Regions from separate parts of the Streptomyces sp. GD-15H genome, predicted to be linked through region 3. Evidence: predicted binding sites of a transcription regulator. Region 3 holds the regulator's gene; each other region holds the start of a gene.
The links. The regulator HspR, encoded in region 3, represses chaperone genes until heat shock. The targets are predictions, from matches to a motif close to TTGAGNNNNNNNNNCTCAA.

Region 1 (5,866 bases), 1.1 Mb from region 3:
CTTCAGGTCGCCCACCGGAAGCTCCAGCTCGGCGCCGTGCGACCGCAGGAAGCTCAGCGCGATCTGCGCCGACTCCTTCATCACGTCGCCCAGCTGTCCGGTCAGGGTCAGTCCGGCGGCGCCCGTCTCCGGGTCGGCCAGGGACGCCTCCACATAGAGGACGTCACCGCCGGCGCCGGTCACCGCGAGCCCGGTGGCGACACCGGGGACGGAGGTACGGCGTTCGGCCGGGTCCTGGGCGGACTCGGGCACGTGGTGCGGCCGGCCGATCAGTCCTCGCAGATCCCCTTCCGTGACGGTGAACGGCAGCTCCCGCTCGCCCCGTTCGTGCTGGGCCGCGACCTTGCGCAGCAGCCGCGCGATGGACCGCTCCAGGGTGCGTACGCCCGCCTCTCGGGTGTACTCGCCGGCCAGCCTGCGCAGCGCGCCGTCGCCGAGGTCGACCTCGTCCGCGGCGAGCCCGGCCCGCTCCAGCTGACGCGGGAGCAGGTGGTCGCGCGCGATGACGACCTTCTCGTCCTCCGTGTAGCCGTCCAGGCGGACGATCTCCATCCGGTCCGCCAGCGCCTCCGGAATGGCCTCCAGGACGTTGGCGGTGGCGAGGAAGACGACGTCCGAGAGGTCCAGCTCGACCTCCAGGTAGTGGTCCCGGAAGGTGTGGTTCTGCGCCGGGTCCAGCACTTCGAGGAGGGCGGCGGACGGGTCCCCCCGGAAGTCCGACCCCACCTTGTCGATCTCGTCGAGCAGCACCACCGGGTTCATCGACCCGGCCTCCTTGACGGCCCGCACGATCCGGCCGGGCAGCGCGCCGACGTACGTACGCCGGTGGCCGCGGATCTCGGCCTCGTCGCGGACACCGCCGAGGGCGACCCGGACGAACTTCCGGCCCATCGCGTGGGCGACGGACTCGCCGAGGCTCGTCTTGCCGACACCGGGCGGCCCCACCAGGGCGAGCACGGCACCGCCGCGGCGGCCCCCGACCACACCGAGCCCGCGCTCGGCGCGCCGCTTGCGCACCGCCAGGTACTCGGTGATGCGTTCCTTCACGTCCTCCAGGCCCGCGTGCTCGGCGTCGAGCACGGCCTGGGCGCCCTGGATGTCGTACGAATCCTCGGTGCGCTCGTTCCACGGCATCTCCAGGACCGTGTCGAGCCAGGTGCGGATCCACGATCCCTCGGGCGACTGGTCGGAGGAGCGCTCCAGCTTGTCGACCTCCTTGAGCGCGGCCTCGCGCACCTTCTCCGGCAGGTCGGCGGCCTCGACGCGGGTCCGGTAGTCGTCGGACTCCTCGGCGGAGTCCTTGCCGTGCTCTCCGTTCAGCTCGCGCAGTTCCTTGCGTACGGCCTCCAGCTGGCGCCGCAGCAGGAACTCGCGCTGCTGCTTGTCGACGCCGTCCTGGACGTCCTTGGCGATGGACTCGGCGACTTCCTGCTCGGCGAGGTGGTCGCGGAGCTGCTGGGTGGCGAGCTTCAGCCGGGCCACCGGGTCGACGGTCTCCAGCAGCGCCACCTTCTGTTCGGTGGTCAGGAAGGGCGAGTAACCGGAGTTGTCGGCGAGGGCGGCGACGTCGTCGATGGCCTGGACCCGGTCGACGACCTGCCAGGCACCGCGCTTGCGCAGCCAGGCGGTGGCGAGCGCCTTGTACTCCGTGACCAGTTCGCTCACCTGTCCGGGCAGGGGCTCCGGCACGGCCTCGTCGATCCGGGTGCCCTCCACCCACAGCGCCGCACCCGGCCCCGTGGTCCCGGCGCCGATCCGTACGCGGCTCCGACCGCGGATCAGGGCGCCCGGGTCGCCGTCGGCCAGCCTGCCGACCTGCTCGATCGTGCCCAGGACACCGGTACCGGCGTAGGTCCCGTCGACACGGGGCACCAGCAGGACCCGGGGCTTCCCCGGCGCGGACGCGGCGGCGGCCTGGGCGGCCTCCACCGCGGCGCGCACCTCGGAGTCGCTCAGGTCCAGCGGAACCACCATCCCGGGCAGCACGACCTCGTCGTCGAGCGGCAGTACAGGCAGGGCGAGCGGTGCGGACTCATCAGCCATGATCTCCCCTTCGGCAGTCAAGTTGAGCTATGCCGACTCAATGTTCGGGAGTCACGGAATGTTCCCCGGGTCGCGTTCGCTCTCAGCGATCACTCGCGAGGGCGGCGGAAGGAACTCCCGCACGGCACCGGTCCGCCGAGCAGGAAGTGCTGCCAGGATGAACGCATGACCACCCCGTACGACATTCCCGAAGTCCTGGACCGCCGCGAGGGCCCGTACGGGGAGGTGGCGCTCCGCCGGCACGGCAGCCTGCTGCAGATCATCGCGAACGGCTGCTTCCTGATGGACACCTCCGACGGCCGTTCGGAGCGGCGGCTGATCGACGCCGCCCTGGCCGCACTCGACGCCGCCGACGCCCGCGCGGGACGCGGCCCGCGGCCGGGCCCGCACGTCCTCATCGGCGGGCTCGGCGTCGGTTTCTCGCTCGCTCACGCCGCCGCCCAGCCCCGCTGGGGGCGCATCACCGTGGTGGAGCGCGAACCCGCCGTCATCGACTGGCACCGCGCGGGCCCGCTGTCCGAGTTCTCCGCACGCGCCCTCGACGATCCCCGCGCGGCGATCGTCGAGACCGACCTGGTGGCGTACGTCAATGAGACTTCCGACACGTTCGACGCGCTCTGCCTCGACATCGACAACGGGCCCGACTGGACCGTCACCGAGGGCAATGAAGGGCTCTACTCCCCCACCGGACTCCTGGACTGCGCGAGGGTGTTGAGACCTGGCGGGGTGCTCGCGGTGTGGTCCGCCAAGCCATCTCCGGATTTCGAGGGAACCTTGCGGAATGCCGGGTTCCAACAGGTGCGTACCGAAGAGGTCCCGGTTGCCCGGGGCGTTCCGGACGTCGTACACCTCGGCGTCCGCCCTGGATAGCAAAGGCGTGGTGACTCCCCGTACGCTGCTGCCCTGACGCCGATCATTCAAGCGTCAACCGCAGTCATGCGCAGAGACGGATCACCCCACGGATTCCGGAAAGCACACTTCAGGGGCGGGCGATGGAGCAGACACACACCTCCCACAACGGCACGGCGGCGACCACCCCGGGCGCACAGCGCCGGGTCCTGGTGGTCGAGGACGATGCGACGATCGTGGACGCCGTCGCGACCCGCCTCCGTGCCGAGGGATTCCTGGTGCAGACGGCGGGCGACGGTCCGTCCGCCGTCGACACGGCGGAGGCATGGCAGCCCGACCTGCTGATCCTCGACATCATGCTGCCGGGCTTCGACGGCCTGGAGGTCTGCCGGCGCGTGCAGGCCCAGCGGCCGGTGCCGGTCATGATGCTGACCGCGCGCGACGACGAGACCGACATGCTGGTCGGACTGGGCGTCGGCGCCGACGACTACATGACCAAGCCGTTCTCCATGCGGGAACTGGCGGCACGCGTGCACGTACTGCTGCGCCGCATGGAGCGGGCGGCCCTGGCGGCCACCACACCGCGCAGCGGCATCCTGCGCCTGGGCGAGCTGGAGATCGACCACGCACAGCGCAGGGTGCGGGTGCGCGGTGAGGACGTCCACCTGACACCCACCGAGTTCGACCTCCTGGTGTGCCTGGCGAACACGCCCCGCGCGGTGCTCTCCCGGGAACAGCTGCTGGCCGAGGTGTGGGACTGGGCGGACGCCTCCGGCACCCGGACCGTCGACAGCCACATCAAGGCGCTGCGCCGGAAGATCGGCGCCGAGCGCATCCGCACCGTGCACGGCGTGGGCTACGCCCTGGAGACGCCGACGCCATGAGCGACGGGCCGGCCGCACGGAGAGGCCCCGGGGGCCCCGGCCCCCGGGGCGGTGTCCGCCCGTTCTCGATCAAGACCAAGCTGGGTGCGCTGGTCGTCATCTCGGTGCTGATCACCACCGGTCTTTCGGTGGTCGCGGTGCACACCAAGACCGAGCTGCGCTTCATCACGGTCTTCTCGATGATCGCCACGCTGCTCATCACGCAGTTCGTGGCGCACTCGCTCACCGCTCCACTGGACGACATGAACGCCGTGGCCCGGTCCATCTCGCACGGCGACTACACCCGCCGGGTGCGGGAGAACCGCCGGGACGAGCTGGGCGACCTGGCCCAGACCATCAATGTCATGGCCGACGAGCTGGAGGCCCAGGACCATCAGCGCAAGGAGCTGGTGGCCAACGTCTCGCACGAGCTGCGCACCCCGATCGCGGGGCTGCGCGCGGTGCTGGAGAACATCGTCGACGGTGTCACCGAGGCCGACCCCGAGACGATGCGCACCGCGCTGAAGCAGACCGAGCGGCTCGGCCGGCTGGTGGAGACGCTGCTCGACCTGTCCCGCCTGGACAACGGTGTCGTCCCGCTGAAGCGGCAGCGGTTCGAGGTGTGGCCGTACCTGTCCGGCGTGCTCAAGGAGGCCAACATGGTCGCCTCGGCGCGCGCGGGCATGGCCACCGGCTCCGGCAGCCACACCCGTACGGACGTCTATCTGCGCCTCGACGTCTCGCCGCCGGAGCTGACCGCGCACGTCGACCCGGAGCGCATCCACCAGGTGGTCGCCAACCTCATCGACAACGCGGTCAAGCACAGTCCGCCGCACGGCCACGTGACGGTCAGGGCGCGGCCCGGAACGCAGCCGGATTCACTGCGGCTGGAAATTCTGGACGAGGGGCCCGGCATTCCGCGGACCGAATGGCACCGCGTCTTCGAGCGGTTCAACCGCGGCAGCGTCAATCTGCCGCACGGACCGGGCAGCGACGGCGGCACCGGTCTCGGTCTGGCGATTGCCCGCTGGGCCGTCGATCTCCACGGCGGACGGATCGGGGTGGCCGAATCCGAGCGGGGTTGCCGGATTCTTATCACTCTTCCGGGAGCGTCTCCCTCGTCAGGTTGACGTAGGGTGCGAAGCGGAGTCACAAGATCCACCTGTGTTCGTCCTGACGGACACGTGTGATCAGGCAAAGGCCCGTGTCGCGAGTGCGCCGGGTCGTGGCCGCTCCATGCCCGACGCGGCCCGAAGAAGCGGAACCACGTTTGTTTCCCGCCATTTCCCGCGCCGAAACGCCCTCTGAGATGTGACTTACGCGACGTTGAACGGGCCCGGCCTGACCTTCTCGGTCTTGGAGGCGTAGCCTTAATTTCCGCTGTCCATCATCTTGTGAAGCGGAAGAGGGCGGTTGACGCCGTGTCGCCACAGTCCCCCAGTAACTCGAGCATCTCGACCGACACCGACCAAGCGGGCAAGAACCCCGCTGCGGTCTTCGGTGCCAACGAATGGCTCGTCGACGAGATCTACCAGCAGTACCTCCAGGACCCGAACTCGGTCGACCGGGCCTGGTGGGACTTTTTCGCCGACTACAAGCCGGGGGCGCCCCAGTCCTCTGCTCCGGTGAGCAACGCGGCGACGGGGACCGCGGGCACGACGACGGCTCCGCCGGCCACTCCGGCCCAGCCCGCCGCCACACCCGCGCCCGCCCCCGCGCCGCCCGCTGCCCCGCCGCCCGCCGCCGCGGCACCGGCAGCCCAGCCGGCCGCCAAGGCCCCGGCGCAGGCGCCCGCTCCGGCGAAGGCCGCCCCGGCCCCCGCCAAGCCCGCCGCCGCGAAGGCCCCGGCAGCCAAGGCCCCGGCAGCCAAGGCGCAGCCCGCCGACGAGGCCAAGCAGGGCCCCGAGCAGGTGACGCTGCGCGGCCCGTCCGCGGCCGTCGCGAAGAACATGGACGCCTCGCTGGAGCTGCCCACGGCCACGTCCGTGCGCGCGCTCCCGGTGAAGCTCCTGTTCGACAACCGCATCGTCATCAACAACCACCTCAAGCGTGCCCGCGGCGGGAAGATCTCCTTCACGCACCTCATCGGCTACGCGATGGTCCAGGCCATC
Region 2 (5,866 bases), 2.8 Mb from region 3:
TGTGTGTCCAGCGTGCCACAGGAAGTGCCGCGAGGCCCTGGCCAAGGGGTCCGGAGGGAGGGCGGGGAGGAGGTCGGGAAGGTACGGCTCCCGCGTACGGCGCCCTCTCGGCTACCGTCCCGGCATGAGCACTCTCCTGACCGGTACCACCCCTGCCGCTGCCGGAGGCGTGGGTCCGCTGCTGCGGGCCTGGCGGGAGCAGCGACGGGTCAGCCAGCTGGAACTCGCGCTGCGCGCGGACTCGTCCGCCCGGCACATCAGCTTCGTCGAGACCGGCCGCTCCCGGCCCAGCGAGGAGATGGTGCTGCGGTTGGCCAAGCACCTGGACGTCCCGGTGCGGGAGCGCAACACGCTGCTGTTGTCGGCCGGTTACGCACCCCGGTTCCCCGAGACCCCGTTGGACGATCCGGCGCTGGACGCGCTGCGTGAGGGCATCGAGCGGCTGATCGGCGGATACGAGCCGTATCCGGCGCTGGTGGTGGACGCGATGTACGACGTCGTGGCCGCCAACCGCGGGGTCATGACGCTGTTCGACGGGGTGCCGGAGTCGCTGCTGGCACCGCCGCTGAACGCGGTGCGGCTCACGCTGCACCCCGACGGGCTGGCGCCCCGGATCCGGAACCTGCGGGAGTGGCGCGGGCATCTGCTGGAGCAGATGGAACGGCAGATCGCGCTCCGCCGGTCCGCACCGCTGCGGGCGCTGTACGAGGAGGTCGCGGCGTTCCCGGTGCCGGAACCCGAGCCGGGCGAGGGGGTCGGGAACGCGTACGGGGAAGAACGGGCCGCTCCTGTCGCGTACTTCGCGCTGCCGATGCTCATCGAGCACAAGGGCCGGCTCCTGTCGTTCGTGTCGTCGATCTCCACCTTCAACACTCCGATGGACGTGACCGTCGCCGAACTGGCCGTGGAGACCCTCCTCCCGGCCGATCCGGAGACGGCCGAGTACCTTCAGTCCTGGCTGAGTTGACGGGTCTTCAAGGCCATGTGCTGGAGCAGGGCGAAGCCGGCCACCACGAGCGCCTGGAGGACCGCCCAGACCGCGCCCGCGGTACTCGGCGTGAGCCAGAGGGCGAGCGCGGCGAAACTCACCGCCGCCCAGGCGAGGTTGGCCTCGACGACGGCCCGCACACCGAGCGTCGGCGGGTGCCTTCGTGAGGCGAGCAGGCCCACACCGGCGGCGTACACCGCGAGGAAGGCGCCGACGCCGAGCAGCAGGCCGGAGCCGGTGCCGAGGAAGCGCCCGAGCGGGCCGGAGACGGCGAGGTAGGCGAGCGCGTTGGCGCCGGTGACAGCGGCGTCGAGGGCCAGGAAGCGGCGCAGCACGGACTGCGGCTCGGAGGTCCGGGCGAGCACGGCGAGCTGGGTCGCGGACATGACGAATCACCCTCCGTCGGGGTCGGTTGCGGTGACTGGGCCGGGTTCCGGGCCGGAGTGCGCCGGCCCGGAACCCGGTGCGTCCACGATCCCGCCCACGGTGGGTCGCGGTCGATTACCCGGGAGGTAATGCCCCGGACGCCCGGGAACAGGGGCGCCCGGCCGTCACCCGTGAGAGGGTCGGTCCGGCATGACAGACTGAACCCGTGTCCGGGGGCGTTGGGGAGACGTGGCGTGAGTGAACGACGGGCCGCACCCACCGTGGGCCAGGTGGTGCTCGGCAGGCGGCTGCAGGAGCTGCGGGAGACGGCGGGTCTCACCCGTGAGGAGGCCGCCCGGGTCCTGCGGGTGGCGCCCGCGACCGTACGGCGGATGGAGATGGCCGAGGTCGCGCTGAAGATCCCGTACGTCCAGATCCTGCTGACGGCCTACGGGGTGCGGCAGAGCGAGGCGGCCACGTTCATCGGGCTCGCGGAGGACGCGAACCGTCCGGGCTGGTGGCAGCGGTTCCACGACGTGCTGCCCGACTGGTTCAGCCTGTATGTGAGCCTCGAGGGCGCCGCCCGCATCATCCGGTCCTACGAGCCGCACTTCGTGCCGGGGCTGCTGCAGACGGAGGACTACGCGCGTGCCGTCCTGGAGGCCGGGACGATCGGGAACCGGGGGCCGGAGGCGGTCGAGCGGCATGTGTCGCTGCGTCTGGAGCGGCAGCGGCTCCTCGAGCGCCCGGATCCGCCCCACCTGTGGGTGATCATCGAGGAGACGGTGCTGCGGCGGCCGGTGAGCGTGGACGGCCGGGTGATGCGCGACCAGTTCGACAAGCTGCTGAAGTGGTCCGAGCGGGACCGGATCACGGTTCAGGTCGCCGAGTTCGCCGACGGCCCGCACCCGGGGACGTACGCGCCGTTCTCGCTGTTCCGTTTCGCCGAGCCGGAGCTGCCCGACATGGTGTTCACCGAGTATCTGACCGGCGCCCTGTACCTGGACTCCCGCAAGGAGGTCTCGGCGCATCTGGAGGTCCTGGACCACATGGTGGCGCGGGCCGCCACCACCCAGCACACCCAGAAGCTGCTGCGGGAGTTCCGGGACAGCTACTGAGCACCGCCGCGCCCGGCCTGTCCGCGGTGCCCGTCACGTCCGTCGTTCTCGTCGTCGACGATCTCGGCGTCGACGACGCCTTCCTCCTCCTGCGGTGAGGTGTGCTGCCCGGCGTCGCCGGTGGGCGCCTGACCGGCCTGGGCGTACATCGCCTGGCCCATCTTCTGACTGACCGTGGCGAGTTTCTCGACACCGGCGCGCAGGGTGGCCGTGTCGGCGGACTGCTCCAGCAGAGGCTTGAGCTCCGCGACGGCGGCCTCGACCTCGGACTTGGTGTCCGGGGGGATCCTGTCGCCGTTGTCCCGGATGAACTTCTCGGTCTGGTAGACGAGTTGCTCGGCCTGGTTACGGGTTTCGGCGGCTTCGCGGCGCTTGCGGTCCTCGTCGGCGTACTGCTCGGCCTCGCGCATCATGCGGTCGATGTCGTCCTTGGGAAGCGCCGAGCCGCCGGTGACGGTCATCTTCTGTTCCCGGCCGGTGGCGAGGTCCTTGGCGGAGACGTGCATGATGCCGTTGGCGTCGATGTCGAAGGCCACCTCGATCTGCGGGATGCCGCGCGGCGCCGGGGGCAGACCGGTCAGGTCGAAGACGCCGAGCTTCTTGTTGTACGCCGCGATCTCGCGTTCACCCTGGTAGACCTGGATGCCGACCGAGGGCTGGTTGTCGGTGGCCGTGGTGAAGGTCTCCGAGCGCCGGGTCGGGATGGTCGTGTTGCGTTCGATCAGTTTGGTCATGATGCCGCCCTTGGTCTCGATACCCAGGGACAGCGGGGTGACGTCGAGGAGCAGTACGTCCTTCACGTCGCCGCGGATGACGCCCGCCTGAAGGGCCGCTCCGACGGCGACGACCTCGTCCGGGTTGACGCCCTTGTGCGGGTCCTTGCCGGTGAGTTCGCGGACCAGGTCGGTCACGGCGGGCATCCGGGTGGAGCCGCCGACCAGGATGACGTGGTCGACCGCGGAGAGCTTGACACCGGCGTCCTTGACGGCCTGGTGGAAGGGTGTCTTGCAGCGTTCCAGCAGGTCGGCGGTGAGTTCCTGGAACTGGGCCCGGGTGAGTTTCTCGTCGAGGTGCAGGGGGCCCTCGGCGGAGGCGGTGATGTAGGGCAGGTTGATCGTGGTCTCGGAGGAGGAGGACAGCTCGATCTTGGCCTTCTCCGCCGCCTCGCGCAGCCGCTGCACGGCCATCTTGTCCTGCGTCAGGTCGATGCCGTAGTGGTTCTTGAAGCGCTGGGCGAGGTGCTCGAGGAGGCGCTGGTCCCAGTCGTCGCCGCCTAGGTGGGTGTCGCCGTTGGTGGCCTTCACCTCGATGACGCCCTCGCCCATCTCCAGCAGCGACACGTCGAAGGTGCCGCCGCCCAGGTCGAAGACGAGGACGGTCTGCTCGTGCTCCTTGTCCAGGCCGTACGCGAGGGCCGCCGCCGTGGGCTCGTTGATGATCCGCAGGACCTTCAGCCCGGCGATCTCCCCGGCCTCCTTGGTCGCCTGCCGCTGGGCGTCGTCGAAGTAGGCGGGCACGGTGATCACCGCGTCGGTGACGTCCTCGCCCAGGTACGCCTCGGCGTCCCGCTTGAGTTTCTGCAGCACCCGCGCGGACAACTCCTGCGCCCGGTAGCGGGTGCCGTCCACGGAGCCCTGTTCGGGGAAGTGCCACTGTCCGTCGCCCATGTGCCGTTTCACGGAGCGCGCGGTGCGGTCGACGTTCGTCACGGCCTGCCGCTTGGCGACCTCGCCGACGAGCACCTCGCCGTTCTTGGCGAAGGCCACCACCGAGGGTGTGGTCCGCGCGCCCTCCGCGTTGGCGACGACGGTGGGTTCACCACCCTCCAGCACGGCCACCACCGAGTTCGTGGTTCCCAGGTCGATTCCGACCGCACGTCCCATCGCTGTCCCCTTCCGCCAGGGCACACCTCTTTTGGACCTCAAGGCTTCCAGCACAAAACTTGAGCGGGCTGTTGTCAATAGTTTACGTGGACTGTTTGTCAACCGCTCGTTTCGGCGGCCACGGTCACCCGTTTCGTCCACCGCCGCGCGGCGCGGTGGGCGGGGCGGCGCGCAGTTCCACGGCGCGCCGGGGCCGGTCGGTGATGAGGACGTCCACGCGCGGGTCGGTGAGGAAACCGCGCATCGGGGCGTCGTCGTTGACCGTCCACACCATGGTGAACAGGCCGTTGCGGGCCGCCTCGCGCAGCGCCCCGGCGCGGGCGAGCCGCCGGTGCGCCGCGATCCCGTGGGCGCCGCAGGCGCGGACCCGGCGCAGGGGCAGCAGTTCGCTCAACCGGGTGCGCGCCAGCCGGGCCCGCGGGATCCCCGTGCCGTCCCGGCCGAGGGACAGCACGGTGCGCACGCCGGGGAAGGCCGCGGTGATCGCGGCCACGGAACGGTCCTCCAGGCTGGTGGCGACGAAGCCGTCCCGGCCGAGCAGGGAGATCGCCCGGTCGATCAGCTCCCGCTCGTGACCGGTCTCCTTCAGGTCGAGATGCCCGACGAGTTTCCCGGCGATCAGATCCATGACCTCGTCCACGACGGGGACGCGGTGCCCGGTGCGCGCGCAGAGCTCGGCGTGGGTGAGCGCGGACAGCGGCGGGCCGGTGCGTCCGGCGCGGGAGTCGTGGTGGACGACGAAGACCCCGTCGGCCGTGCGCCGTACGTCGAACTCGACGTACTCCGCACCGGACCGCAGGGCGTCCTCGTAGGCCTCCCGGGTCGCGGGGGCGGCGCGTTCGGAGCCTCCCCGGTGGGCGGAGACGGCGGGCCGTGGCGTCATACGGGGCGGCTCCCTGACATCGGCTCCCGGAGGGGGACGCGGCGCAGGCCGCCCCGACGGGACGGCCTGCGGGTGTACCACGGGGCCAGGGCCTGTCCGTCGGATCCTGCCGCAGACGCGGGGTCCGGCACGCCCTCCCCCGGGCTCTCGACGAGCTCGAGCAGGGGACGCCCTCCCTCGCGTCGACGCCCTCCTCCGCCTTGCAGCTGGACGCTCCCCCATCGCCCCCGCTCACCTGCGCTGATGGGCGCCGCCGATTTCCTGCGACCTGATCCGCCGGACAAGCCCTAGCGGGTCAGGAGAGCTTCGCCGTCAGCGTGATCTCGGTGCCCGTCAGGGCCTGGCTGACCGGGCAGTTGACCTTGGCGTCCTCGGCCGCGGCGCGGAAGGCCGCCTCGTCCAGGCCGGGGACGGTGGCCTCGACGATGAGGTGGATGCCGGTGATGCCCTCGCCGGGCACGAAGGTGACGTCGGCGGAGGTCACCAGGCGGGTCGGCGGGTTGCCGGCCTTGTCGAGGATGTTGGAGAAGGCCATCGAGTAGCAGCTGGAGTGCGCGGCGGCGATCAGCTCCTCGGGGCTGGTCTTGCCGTTCGCCTCCTCCGCGCGCGACGCCCAGGTGACAGGCTG
Region 3 (5,866 bases):
AGATCGAGGTCTCCTTCGACATCGACGCCAACGGCATCATGCACGTCACGGCGAAGGACCTCGGCACCGGCAAGGAGCAGAAGATGACCGTCACCGGCGGCTCCTCGCTCCCGAAGGACGAGGTCGACCGCATGCGTGAGGAGGCCGAGCGGTACGCGGAGGAGGACCACCGGCGCCGCGAGGCCGCCGAGTCCCGCAACCAGGGCGAGCAGCTCGTCTACCAGACCGAGAAGTTCCTCGCGGACAACGAGGACAAGGTTCCCGGCGAGATCAAGACCGAGGTCGAGGGCGCCGTCGCCGAGCTGAAGGAGAAGCTCAAGGGCGAGGACACCGCCGAGATCCGCACCGCCACGGAGAAGGTCGCCGCCGTCTCGCAGAAGCTGGGCCAGGCCATGTACGCCGACGCCCAGGCCGCGGGCGGTGCCGCCGGAGCCGGTGCGGGTGCCGGTGACGCCAGGGCGGACGACGATGTGGTCGACGCCGAGATCGTGGACGACGAACGTAAGGACGGTGCGGCGTGACCGAGGAGACCCCGGGCTTCGACGAACAGTCGCAGCAGCCCGACGTCCCCTCAGGCGTTCCGACCGATGACGCCGAGCCGAAGGTCGCCACCCCCTCCGCGGAGGAGGCGGCGGCCCCGGCCGGGGACTCGGGTCCCGACGCCGGGCTGGTGGCCCAGCTGGACCAGGTGCGTACGGCGCTCGATGAGCGCACCGCGGACCTCCAGCGCCTCCAGGCCGAGTACCAGAACTACCGCCGCCGGGTCGAGCGCGACCGGATCGCGGTCAAGGAGGTCGCCGCGGTGAACCTCATGACCGAGCTCCTGCCCGTGCTCGACGACATCGGCCGCGCGCGGGAGCACGGCGAGCTGGTCGGCGGGTTCAAGTCCGTCGCCGAGTCGCTGGAGTCGACCGTGGCGAAGATGGGCCTGCAGCAGTTCGGCAAGGAGGGCGAGCCCTTCGACCCGACGGTTCACGAGGCCCTGATGCACTCCTACGCCCCGGACGTCACCGAGACGACGTGCGTGGCGATTCTGCAGCCCGGGTACCGCATCGGTGAGCGCACCATCCGCCCCGCGCGGGTGGCCGTGGCCGAGCCGCAGCCGGGCGCTCAGCCGGACAAGCCGGCCGAGGAGGAGACCGAGGCGGCGGCGGACGAGAAGGAGACCGGTGGCCCCCAGGAGGGCTGACGCCTCAGCGGGCGTGAGGAAGCCGGGGCGGGCAGAACAGGCCGGTCCGCCCCGGCGGGCAAGGAAGGAGGGACGTCGGGGATGAGTACCAAGGACTTCATCGAGAAGGACTACTACAAGGTCCTCGGCGTCCCTCAGGACGCCACCGAGGCAGAGATCAAGAAGGCGTACCGGAAACTCGCCCGCGAGTACCACCCGGACGCCAACAAGGGCAACGCCAAGGCGGAGGAGCGGTTCAAGGAGATCTCCGAGGCGAACGACGTCCTCGGCGACGCCAAGAAGCGCAAGGAGTACGACGAGGCCCGGTCGCTCTTCGGCAGCGGCGGCTTCCGGCCAGGGCCGGGAGCGGGCGGCGCCGGGGGGTCGTTCAACTTCGACCTGGGTGACCTCTTCGGAGGCGGCCAGGGCGGTGGCCAGGGAGGTGCCGGCGGATTCGGCGGCGGGATCGGTGACGTCTTCGGCGGGCTGTTCAACCGCGGCGGCACCGGCACCACGCGTACCCAGCCCCGGCGCGGCCAGGACATCGAGTCCGAGGTCACCCTGAGCTTCACCGAGGCCATCGAGGGGGCGACGGTCCCGCTGCGGATGTCCTCCCAGCAGGCCTGCAAGGGCTGTTCGGGCACCGGCGACAAGAACGGCACACCGCGCGTGTGCCCGACCTGTGTCGGCACCGGACAGGTCGCCCGGGGCAGCGGCGGGGGTTTCTCGCTCACCGACCCGTGCCCGGACTGCAAGGGCCGCGGCCTGATCGCGGAGAACCCCTGCGACATCTGCAAGGGCAGCGGCCGGGCCAAGTCCTCGCGGACGATGCAGGTGCGCATCCCGGCGGGCGTCAGCGACGGCCAGCGGATCCGGCTGCGCGGCAAGGGCGCACCGGGCGAGCGCGGTGGCCCGGCGGGCGACCTGTACGTCGTCGTGCACGTCGGCAGCCACCCGGTGTTCGGCCGCCGGGACGACAATCTCACCGTCACCGTCCCGGTCACCTATCCGGAGGCGGCCCTCGGCGGGGAGATCCGCGTCCCGACGCTCGGCGGTCCGCCGGTCACGCTGAAGCTGCCCCCGGGGACGCCCAACGGGCGGACCATGCGGGCCCGCGGCAAGGGAGCGGTCCGCAAGGACGGCTCGCGCGGCGATCTGCTGGTCACCGTCGAGGTGAGTGTTCCCAAGGACCTGCCGGGGAAGGCTCGTGACGCACTGGAGGCGTATCGCGAGGCGATCGCGGGTGAGGATCCGCGGGCGGAGCTGTTCCAGGCCGCGAAGGGAGCTTGATGGAGATGGACGGCCGTCGACACAATCCGTATGAACTGACGCAGGACACGCCGGTCTACGTCATTTCGGTGGCGGCCCAGCTCTCCGGTCTGCATCCGCAGACCCTGCGCCAGTACGACCGTCTGGGGCTCGTCTCGCCGGACCGCGCCGCCGGCCGGGGCCGCCGCTACTCGGCCCGTGACATCGAGCTGCTCCGTCAGGTGCAGCAGCTGTCGCAGGCCGAGGGCATCAACCTGGCCGGCATCAAGCGCATCATCGAACTGGAGAACCAGGTCGTCGCGCTGCAGGCCCGGGTGGCGGAGCTGGAGGGCGCGCTGGACGGCGCGGCGGCGACCATGCGGCAGCGCGAGGCCGCGGTGCACGCGTCGTACCGCCGGGACCTGGTGCCGTACCAGGAGGTGCAGCAGACCAGCGCGCTGGTGGTGTGGCGGCCGAAGCGTCAGCAGCAGCCCGACTGATCCGACGGACGCGCCGGGCTCCGGCAACACACCGCCCTGCGAACGACCCGGCCTGACGGGGAAGTTCCGTTCGGCTGAAAAGTGAAGTGTCCTGAAAGGCCCGGAGGTTCGTCCGAACCTCCGGGCCTTTCACATGTGCGCACATTGCTGACGCCCCCTCACCCGCCGTCCCGTGCGCCCGGCGCAGGACCCGCGCGCGCCTGTGATCAGCGCATGTGTGCTTCTCCTGGGCGTCTGTGCGAGTCTTTCGCCGGGTCCTCACGACTTCAGCGCACCGTGTTGTGTTCATCTCGTTAAGTAGTTGGTCTTGACGCCAGTGGTGGCTGAAGCGTTGGCTTTTCAGTCACATGGGCCGCAATGTTGTGCCCACGTCCAAAACGCACCTGAAGTGAGCCCTCGCATGCGTCGTATCGCCATATCAGTGGCCGCCACCTCGATGTCCGTCATGCTTGCCGGTTGCGGCGTCATCAACGCGACAGGGAGCAGCGACGACGCGAGCCCCACGAAGGGTGACGACATCACGGTCGGGCTGCTGCTCCCGGAGAAGGCCAACACCCGGTACGAGCAGTTCGACTACCCCATCTTCAAGAAGAAGGTGGAGTCGCTCACCAATGACAAGGGGAAGGTCGCCTACGCCAACGCCGAGGCGGACGCCGACAAGCAGTCGAGCCAGATGCAGCAGATGGTCGAGGACAGGGTCGACGTCATCGTGCTGGACGCGGTCGACTCGCGTGCCGTCGCCGAGGACGTGAAGCAGGCTAAGGACGCGGGCATCCCGGTCATCGCCTACGACCGGCTGGCCGAGGGCCCGATCGACGCGTACATCTCCTTCGACAACGAGCTGGTCGGCGAGGTCCAGGGCCGTTCCCTGCTGGAGAAACTCGGTGGCGACGACGCGCTCACCAGCAAGATCGTCATGATGAACGGCTCCCCGACCGACCCGAACGCCAAGCAGTTCAAGGCGGGCGCGCTGTCGGAGCTCAAGGGCAAGGTCACCATCGCCAAGTCCTACGACACCAAGGACTGGAAGCCGGAGAACGCCGAGGCCAACATGGCCGAGGCGATCAACGCGATCGGCAAGGACAACATCGCCGCCGTCTACTCGGCCAACGACACCCTGGCGGGCGGCATCATCAAGGCACTCGAGGCCGCCGGGGTGACCGAACTGCCCCCGATCACCGGGCAGGACGCCGAACTGGTGGGGGTTCAGCGGATCATCGCGGGCGAGCAGTTCATGAGCGTCTACAAGTCCTACCCGCTGGAGGCCGACAACGCCGCGGAGATAGCCGTGGCGCGGGTCCAGGGCAAGAGCATCCAGTTCGACGCGCTGACCCGCGAGCGGGTCGACAGCCCCACGCACAAGGACATCCCGGCGCAGCTCGTGCCCGTGGTCGCCCTGACGAAGGGCAACATCAAGGACACGGTCATCGCCGACGAGATCTACAAGGTGGCGGACATCTGCACGGCGGAGTACAAGGAGGCGTGCGCCGCGGCCGGCCTGAAGTAGCCGCCGGCCGCCGCGTCTTCCGTCCGGGGTGCGTGAACGTTCTGCAAGGGCGCGCGGATCACCGTGCTCCCCGGCGGTGTTGTCCCGTCACCACCCCGAGTCCCGCCGTTCCGGCGTTTTTTCGGCCGCCCGCGGCCGCCCGTCCAGTGGTGGCGAGGTGACCGCGTCAGGCACGGAGACAGCGGGTCATACCGATGCTTGCCGGCCGCCGCACCGACGGGAGTCGTGTTGCGGAGCCGGGGGTGTCCGCGCATAGTGGCGCATCGGAAAGTGGCGGAACCGGGGGTGGAGCGGGCGATGGCCGGGCGCGGGACGGACGAGCATCCGCATGGTGCTGACCGACTGTGCGACGCCGGGGACCGCGTGTACTCCCGGGCCGTACGGCGCGGCCGGGTGCCGCGCCGGGACGCGGAGCCGGTGCCCTGCCTGATGGAACTGGCCCTGCTGCACCCGGATCCCGACGACATGGACTGGCTGGTGCCGACCGCCCCGCAGGAGGTCATGACCCGGCTGCTGCGCGGGATGTACGACGAGGTCAGCGCGAGCCAGCGCCGGGTGGGCTCGGCCGTCGCGGCGTTCGAGTGGTACGCCGGTCTCGGCCACCAGGTGCCCGCCTCCCCCTCGGCCACGGAGGGCCCGGCGATCCGGGTGCTGGACGGACTGGCCCGTATCCAGGCCTCGATGGACGAGGCGGCGCAGGCGTGCACCACCGAGGTGCTCACGGTCCAGCCCGGCGGCATCCGGCGCGAGGCGGAGCTGTCGGAGGGACTGCACCGGGCGACGGCGCTGCGCGGGCGCGGGGTGCGGATGCGGGACCTCTACACGCATGTGGCCCGGCACGGCCAGGGGCTGCACACGTACCTGGAGCTGATGGGCGACGCGGTGGAGGCGCGGACGCTGGACGAGGTGATCGAGCGGCTGATCCTCTTCGACCGCACGGTCGCCTTCATCCCCGCCAACGCCGAGCGCACGATGGCGCTGGAGCTGCGGCACCCGGCGCTGGTGGAATACCTGGGCACGGTCTTCGAGCGGCTGTGGCGGCTCGCCATCCCGCTGACCGCCCCGCTGCCCGACACCGGCATCGAGGGCATCTCGCACCGTGAGCAGTCCATCGCGGCGCTGCTGGCGGAGGGCCACCAGGACGCGGTGATCGCGGAGCGCCTCGGCATCAGTGTGCGCACCTGCCGGGCGCACATCGCCCGCCTCTCGGAGACCCTGGGCGCGGCCAGCCGTACCCAACTGGGCGTGCGTATCGCGCAGGCCGGCCTGGACGGCGCGCGCCGGACGATGGTCACTCTTCCCGGACGAGAATCCCCGAGCGCGCGATGAGATACCCGAGCTGAGCACGGCTGCCGCTGCCCAGCGTCGCCGCGAGCTTGGCGATGTGCTCGCGGGCGGTGCGGATGTTCATGCCGAGGCGTTCCGCGATGACGGCATCGGTGT

Region 1: lon (endopeptidase La) is a predicted target of HspR. The motif match lies at 2,066-2,084, and genes of this name have one in related genera.
Region 2: dnaK (molecular chaperone DnaK) is a predicted target of HspR. The motif match lies at 4,415-4,433, and genes of this name have one in related genera.

What each region holds. Positions count from the first base shown of each region.
Region 1 is NZ_CP149447.1:3,040,069-3,045,934, forward strand. It holds gene lon (endopeptidase La) at 1-2,043, opposite strand, end outside; gene WJ438_RS14010 (spermidine synthase) at 2,209-2,913, shown strand; gene WJ438_RS14015 (response regulator transcription factor) at 3,036-3,776, shown strand; gene WJ438_RS14020 (ATP-binding protein) at 3,773-4,885, shown strand; gene WJ438_RS14025 (multifunctional oxoglutarate decarboxylase/oxoglutarate dehydrogenase thiamine pyrophosphate-binding subunit/dihydrolipoyllysine-residue succinyltransferase subunit) at 5,177-5,866, shown strand, end outside.
Region 2 is NZ_CP149447.1:1,353,418-1,359,283, forward strand. It holds gene WJ438_RS06610 (helix-turn-helix domain-containing protein) at 125-967, shown strand; gene WJ438_RS06615 (hypothetical protein) at 949-1,374, opposite strand; gene WJ438_RS06620 (helix-turn-helix transcriptional regulator) at 1,609-2,472, shown strand; gene dnaK (molecular chaperone DnaK) at 2,466-4,355, opposite strand; gene WJ438_RS06630 (glycerophosphodiester phosphodiesterase family protein) at 4,480-5,238, opposite strand; gene WJ438_RS06635 (OsmC family peroxiredoxin) at 5,534-5,866, opposite strand, start outside.
Region 3 is NZ_CP149447.1:4,103,558-4,109,423, reverse strand. It holds gene dnaK (molecular chaperone DnaK) at 1-521, shown strand, start outside; gene grpE (nucleotide exchange factor GrpE) at 518-1,189, shown strand; gene dnaJ (molecular chaperone DnaJ) at 1,271-2,458, shown strand; gene WJ438_RS19180 (heat shock protein transcriptional repressor HspR) at 2,464-2,916, shown strand; gene WJ438_RS19175 (sugar ABC transporter substrate-binding protein) at 3,317-4,423, shown strand; gene WJ438_RS19170 (LuxR C-terminal-related transcriptional regulator) at 4,721-5,752, shown strand; gene WJ438_RS19165 (helix-turn-helix transcriptional regulator) at 5,715-5,866, opposite strand, start outside.